2 regions of the Kribbella orskensis genome follow, and region 1 is predicted to be linked to the other one. Evidence: predicted binding sites of a transcription regulator. Region 1 holds the regulator's gene; the other holds the start of a gene.
The links. The regulator HrcA, encoded in region 1, represses chaperone genes, less so after heat shock. The targets are predictions, from matches to a motif close to TTGGCACTCGNNNNNNNCGAGTGCCAA.
Positions count from the first base shown of each region.

Region 2: the regulator HrcA is predicted to act here: its motif matches at 1,254-1,280, upstream of groL (chaperonin GroEL).

Region 1 covers NZ_SLWM01000020.1:57,777-61,172, forward strand. The annotation lists gene EV644_RS34695 (Gfo/Idh/MocA family protein) at 1-1,055, shown strand, start outside; gene hrcA (heat-inducible transcriptional repressor HrcA) at 1,218-2,237, shown strand; gene dnaJ (molecular chaperone DnaJ) at 2,266-3,396, shown strand, end outside.
Region 2 covers NZ_SLWM01000008.1:194,477-197,872, forward strand. The annotation lists gene EV644_RS22930 (MmcQ/YjbR family DNA-binding protein) at 1-245, shown strand, start outside; gene EV644_RS22935 (GNAT family N-acetyltransferase) at 242-802, opposite strand; gene EV644_RS22940 (cupin domain-containing protein) at 898-1,224, shown strand; gene groL (chaperonin GroEL) at 1,462-3,087, shown strand; gene EV644_RS22950 (LysR family transcriptional regulator) at 3,223-3,396, opposite strand, start outside.

The sequences.
Region 1 (3,396 bases):
GCGGCACCTACCTCGACCACCTCGCCAGGCTGCCCGGCGTCGACGTGGTCGCGGTCGCCGACCTGGACCTCAGCCGGGCCCAGGCGATCGCCGACCAGCACCAGGGCCTCCGGGCGCTGTCATCCGAGGACCTGCTGGCCGACCCCGAGGTCGACATCGTCCTCAACCTGACCATTCCCGCGGCCCACGCCTCGGTGAACCAGGCCGCCCTGCAGGCGGGGAAGCACGTGTACGGCGAGAAGCCGCTCGCGGTCGACCGTGCCGAGGCCGAGCCGCTCCTGAAGCTCGCGGCCGCCGGCAACCTCCGGATCGGCTGTGCTCCGGACACTGTGCTCGGCACGGGAACCCAGACCGCACGAGCCGCCCTCGACCGGGGCGACATCGGCGTACCGACTGCTGCGACGGCTTCGTTCGTCACGCCCGGGCACGAGCTGTGGCACCCGGCGCCGGAGTTCTACTACCAGCCCGGCGGCGGCCCGCTCCTCGACATGGGCCCGTACTACGTCAGCAGCCTCGTGACGCTGCTAGGACCGGTACGCCGGGTCACCGGGCGGGCGGGGCGCGCCCATGACCAGCGGAAGGTCCACACCGGTCCGCGAGCGGGGGAGACCTTCCCCGTGGAGGTGCCGACCCACGTGACCGGCATCCTCGAGCACGAGTCGGGTGCCCTCACGACGGTGCTGATGAGCTTCGACGTGTGGGCGGCGCGGCTGCCGCGGATCGAGGTGCACGGGACCGAGGGCAGTTTGTCGGTGCCGGACCCGAACAACTTCGACGGCAAGGTGGAGATCGCCACCGCGACCGCCCGTGACTGGACAGAACTCCCGGTAGCCGGCGGCTACGCGGGAGCTGGCCGGGGCGTCGGTGTGGCGGACATGGCGCGCGCGATCCGGACCGGAGGCGACCACCGGGCCAACGGAGCCCTCGCGTACCACGTGCTCGACGTACTGGAGTCGCTGCTCGAGGCGGCGGCCAAGGATCAGCCCGTGGACGTGGCGAGCACGGTGGAGCGCCCGGCCGCCGTACCGTTGGGAGCGTCTCCCGAGTCGGCCTGAGACGACTCCTCCGCGTCTGAGACGCGTCCCACGCCGCTACGCGGGAGTAGGTGTCGCTACGGCTCGGTAGACTGGCACTCGAAACGCGGGAGTGCCAAGGGTGCCCTCAGTGGAGTGCCCTGCGCTGGGTACAGGTGTCGACGTGGAGAGAGGGTGGTGCGCGTGCTGGACGAACGAAAACTGGACGTGCTCCGGGCCATCGTCGAGGACTACGTCGCCACCCACGAGCCGGTCGGCTCGAAGACCCTGGTGGACCGGCACAACCTCGGCGTCTCCCCGGCGACCGTGCGCAACGACATGGCCGCGCTGGAGGAGGAGGGGTACATCACCCAGCCGCACACCAGCGCGGGCCGGATCCCGACCGACGCCGGCTACCGGCTGTTCGTGGACAAGCTGAGCACCGTGAAGACGTTGTCGCCGGCCGAGAAGAAGGCGATCTCGTCCTTCCTGGCCGGTGCGGTCGACCTGGACGACGTGGTCCGCCGTACCGTCCGGCTGCTGGCGCAGATCACCCGGCAGGTCGCGATCGTGCAGTATCCGACCCTCATCCGGTCCAGCGTGCGGCACGTCGAGGTGGTCACGATGACGCCGCGGCGGCTGCTGGTGGTGCTGATCACCAGCACCGGGCGGGTCGAGCAGCGGATCGTGGAGACCCAGCACGACGTCGACGAGCACCTGATCGCCGACCTGCGGTCCCGGATGAACACCGCGCTGGCCGGCCAGCGGCTGTCCGACGCGGCGACCTCGCTGGCGAACGTCACCGAGACCTTCGCGCCGTCCGACCGGCCGCTGGTGGCCGCGATCGTGACGACGCTGCTGGAGGCCTTCAGCGATGACGGCGAGCAGCGGATCGCGGTCGGCGGCGCCGCCAACCTGACCCGCTACGGCGACGACTTCGAGCGCAACGTGAAGCCGGTGCTGGAGGCGCTGGAGGAGCACGTCATCCTGCTCAAGCTGCTCGGCGAGGCGACGAACCCGCAGACCCTGACGGTCCGCATCGGGCACGAGAACCCGTACGAGGAGCTGGCCACCACCTCGGTGGTCGCGACCGCGTACGGGTCGAAGTCGGAGGCGCTGGCCACGCTCGGCATCGTCGGCCCGACCCACATGGACTATCCGAGCACGATGGGCGCAGTCCGCGCCGTCGCGCGTTACGTCAGCCAGATCCTGGCCGACTCATGACGACTACCACCGACATTTGGTCTGGAGTATGAGCACCGATTACTACGCCGTCCTGGGCGTCAGCCGTGACGCCTCACCGGACGAGATCAAGAAGGCCTACCGCAAGCTGGCCCGCCAGTACCACCCGGACGTCAACGACTCCGAGGACGCGCACAACAGGTTCCAGGAGATCGGCCGCGCGTTCCAGGTGCTGAGCGACCCGCAGAAGCGGCAGCTGCACGATCTCGGCGGCGATCCCTTCGCCAGCGCGGCAGGAGGGGGACCCGGCGGTGCCGGCTTCGGCCAGGCGTTCACCTTCACCGACATCATGGACGCCTTCTTCGGCCAGACCGGCGGGGCGACCCGCGGGCCGCGGCCGCGCACCCGGCGGGGTCAGGACGCCCTGATCCCGCTGCGGATCGACCTCGGCGAGGCGGCCTTCGGGACCACCCGCGAGCTGAAGGTCGACACGGCCGTGCTGTGCCCGACCTGTTCGGGATCCGGCGCGGCCGCCGGGTCCGAGCCCGTCACCTGCGAAATCTGCCACGGACGCGGCGAGGTGACCCACACCCAGCGCTCGTTCCTCGGTGAGGTCCGGACGATGCGTCCCTGCCCGAACTGCCGCGGCTTCGGCACGACCATCCCGAACCCGTGCGTCGAGTGCGCCGGCGACGGGCGGGTCCGCTCCCGCCGTACCGTCACCGTCAAGATCCCCGGTGGCGTCGACAGCGGCACCCGGGTGCAGCTGTCCGGCCAGGGCGAGGTCGGCCCCGGCGGCGGCCCGGCCGGCGACCTGTACGTCGAGATCGAGGTCGAGCAGCACGAGATCTTCACCCGCAACGGTGACGACCTGCACTGCACGGTCACGCTGCCGATGACCGCGGCCGCGCTCGGCACCACGATCGACCTGCCGACGCTCGAGGGTGAGCCCACTCCGCTGGAGATCCGCCCCGGCACCCAGTCCGGTACGGCGATGACGCTGACCGCGCGGGGTGTTCCCCGGCTGCGGCACGCGGGTCGCGGTGACCTGATCGTGCAGGTGATCGTCGAGACCCCGACCAAGCTGGACGACTCCCAGGCCGCACTGCTCAAGCAACTCGCCGAGGCACGGGGCGAAGAGCGTCCGCAGGGTCAGGTCCAGGCCGCGCACAAGGGTGTCTTCGGACGCCTGCGCGACGCT
Region 2 (3,396 bases), on a different contig from region 1:
GCAACAAGAGCTTCGCGTACATGTCCGAGGACGAGACCAGACTGCTCCTCAAGGCGCTGCGTGAGGAGCAGGAGGCCCTGGTGGCCGAGGACCCCGAGGTGTTCTCACCATCCTGGGCGTCCGGCCGCTTCGCCTGGCTGGACGTCAAGGTCGCCGCGGCCGACGATCAAGAGCTTCGCGAGCTCATCACCGAAGCCTGGCGCCTGACCGCCCCGAAGTATCTGATCGCCCGGTTGGCCTCCTAGAGAGTCTTGCGGACCAGGACCCACTGCGGGCTGGTGCGGCTGACCTCGGTGAAGCCTGCGTCGAGGAAGACGGACAACGGGCCGCGATAGAGGTCGGCCGAGGGAATGCGGTTGGTCGTGGAGGTGTCGACGGCACAGCCCTCGACAACGGTGGCGCCGTACGAGCGGGCCAGGTCGACAGCGCCGCCGGCCAGTCCCCGCGCGACGCCCTGGCGCCGGCGGCCCACCGGTACGACGAAGCACGTGATCACCCACGCCTCCGGCCGGTCGGTGCGCCAGTTGGGTGAGGCGACGACCCGTGGGTACGACGTCCGCGGGGCGACCGCGCACCAGCCGACCGGCGTGGTCCCGTCGTACGCGAGAACGCCGGGTCGTTGCTCCGCGTCACAGACCTGGGATCGCAACGCCTGCCGGTGGCTGTCCGGGGTCCCGTCCGACCATTGCCGGCCGCGAAGCCGGAAATACTGACAGAAGCACCGGGCCGGGTCGCCACGCTCGCCCATCACCATCGCCACGTCGTCCCACGAGTCCGGCCCGGCCGGGCGCACCTCCAGCATGCGGTCACCGTACTGCGCCTGGCGTGACCGGATGCGTCCGGTGAGGGACCGGGACGAGACTGTCGCCGGACCAGCTGTGATGCGAGGTTCGGGGCATGTCGAACGAACCTGAAGCAGTCTTTCTCGATGACGCCGAAACCAGCCCGGTGGCGCCGGGCATCGTCCGCCGGGCCCTACCGTCCAGCGGGCAGGTGCTGGTCCGCGCCTTCGATCTCGAGGCCGGGATCACCTGGCCGGAGATCGACGTGCACGATCGGGACGAGTTGATCTACGTCGCGTCGGGCGAACTGCTCGACCACGGCCGGGCCTACCCGGCGGGGACGTACCTGTACTACCGGGCCGGCAGCCGGCACCAGCCGCGGACCGAGACCGGTGTCCGGATCATCGTCATCGGCCCGGCGCAGGCGCCCGCCGCGGGCTGATCGCGAGCCGGCCCCTGGGCGCGGGCTGGCTTGCACTCGTTTGGGTCGAGTGCTAATACTTGGTTAGCACTCGCCGGGCGAGAGTGATAACCACCCACGCCCGGGAAGTGTGACCATAGACGGCCTCGATGAGGTACCGGAGGGGTGGCGGGACGTGACCGCCGCACCGAAAGTACCGTCCGTCGCGGGCATCCGGCCGGCTGAACCAAAAACTCGACGCGGGAGGACTCGCGGAGAATGCCCAAGCTGATTTCTTTCAATGAAGAGGCGCGCCGTGGCCTCGAGCGGGGTATGAACACCCTCGCCGACGCCGTGAAGGTGACGCTCGGCCCCAAGGGTCGCAACGTCGTGCTGGAGAAGAAGTGGGGCGCCCCCACGATCACCAACGACGGTGTCTCCATCGCCAAGGAGATCGAGCTCGAGGACCCGTACGAGAAGATCGGGGCCGAGCTCGTCAAGGAAGTTGCCAAGAAGACCGACGACGTCGCGGGTGACGGCACCACCACCGCCACCGTGCTGGCTCAGGCTCTCGTTCGCGAGGGTCTGCGCAACGTTGCCGCCGGCGCCAACCCGATGGGCCTGAAGAAGGGCATCGAGAAGGCTGTCGAGGCCGTCAGCGAGCAGTTGCTGGCGCTCGCGAAGCCCGTCGAGACCCGTGAGCAGATCGCGGCCACCGCCTCGATCTCCGCCGCGGACAGCCAGGTCGGCCAGATCATCGCCGAGGCGATGGACAAGGTCGGCAAGGAAGGTGTCATCACCGTCGAGGAGAGCAACACCTTCGGTCTCGAGCTCGAGCTCACCGAGGGTATGCGCTTCGACAAGGGATACATCTCGCCGTACTTCGTGACGGACACCGAGCGGATGGAAGCGGTCCTCGACGACCCGTACATCCTGATCGTGAACAGCAAGATCTCCAGCATCAAGGACCTGGTCCCGGTGCTGGAGAAGGTGATGCAGACCGGCAAGCCGCTGGCCATCATCGCCGAGGACATCGAGGGCGAGGCCCTGGCGACCCTGGTCGTGAACAAGATCAAGGGCACCTTCAAGACCGTCGCCGTCAAGGCGCCGGGCTTCGGTGACCGCCGCAAGGCCATGCTCGTCGACATCGCCGTCCTCGCCGGCGGCGAGGTGATCTCCGAGGAGGTCGGCCTCAAGCTCGACTCCGTGGACGTGGAGCTGCTCGGCCAGGCTCGCAAGATCGTCGTCACCAAGGACGAGACGACCATCGTCGAGGGCCAGGGCGACGCCGACCAGATCTCCGGCCGGGTCAACCAGATCCGCGCCGAGATCGAGAAGTCGGACTCCGACTACGACCGCGAGAAGCTGCAGGAGCGGCTGGCCAAGCTGGCCGGTGGCGTTGCGGTGATCAAGGTCGGCGCGGCCACCGAGGTCGAGCTGAAGGAGCGCAAGCACCGCATCGAGGACGCCGTTCGCAACGCGAAGGCGGCCGTCGAGGAGGGCATCGTCGCCGGTGGCGGCGTGGCGCTGCTGCAGGCGAGCGTGATCGCGTTCGAGAAGCTGGAGCTCGAGGGTGACGAGGCCACCGGTGCCGCCATCGTGCGGTCCGCGGTCGAGGCGCCGTTGAAGCAGATCGCCGTGAACGCCGGCCTCGAGGGCGGCGTCGTGGTGGAGAAGGTTCGCAACCTCGAGCCGGGTCACGGTCTGAACGCCGCGACCGGTGAGTACGTCGACCTGATCGCCACCGGCATCATCGACCCTGCCAAGGTCACCCGTTCGGCGCTGCAGAACGCAGCCTCGATCGCGGCGCTGTTCCTCACCACCGAGGCAGTCATCGCCGACAAGCCCGAGAAGGCCGGTGCCGCCCAGGGCGGTGCCCCCGACATGGGCGGCATGGACTTCTGATTCCCTGAAGTCCCGCAAGACAAGGGCGGTCCCGGGTTCCAACCCGGGACCGCCTTCTTGTTGGAGGCGGTGAAGGCGGTCGCGAGGCTCGATGCGGCAATCGGGTAGGACGCGGTCAGGCGTGGTGGCTTGCGGCTAATGCGGACCTTCGCACTCCGCCAGGAGTGCTTGGATAGCTGGGCTGGCGTTGGCGCTGTGGCGCCAGGCGGCGTGGACCTCGCGCTTTGGTTGGCGTCGGAGTGGGCGGGAGACGAGGTCTTCTCCCAAGGGTGGGCGAGCCAGGCGGGGGATCAGCGCGAGAACGTCCCC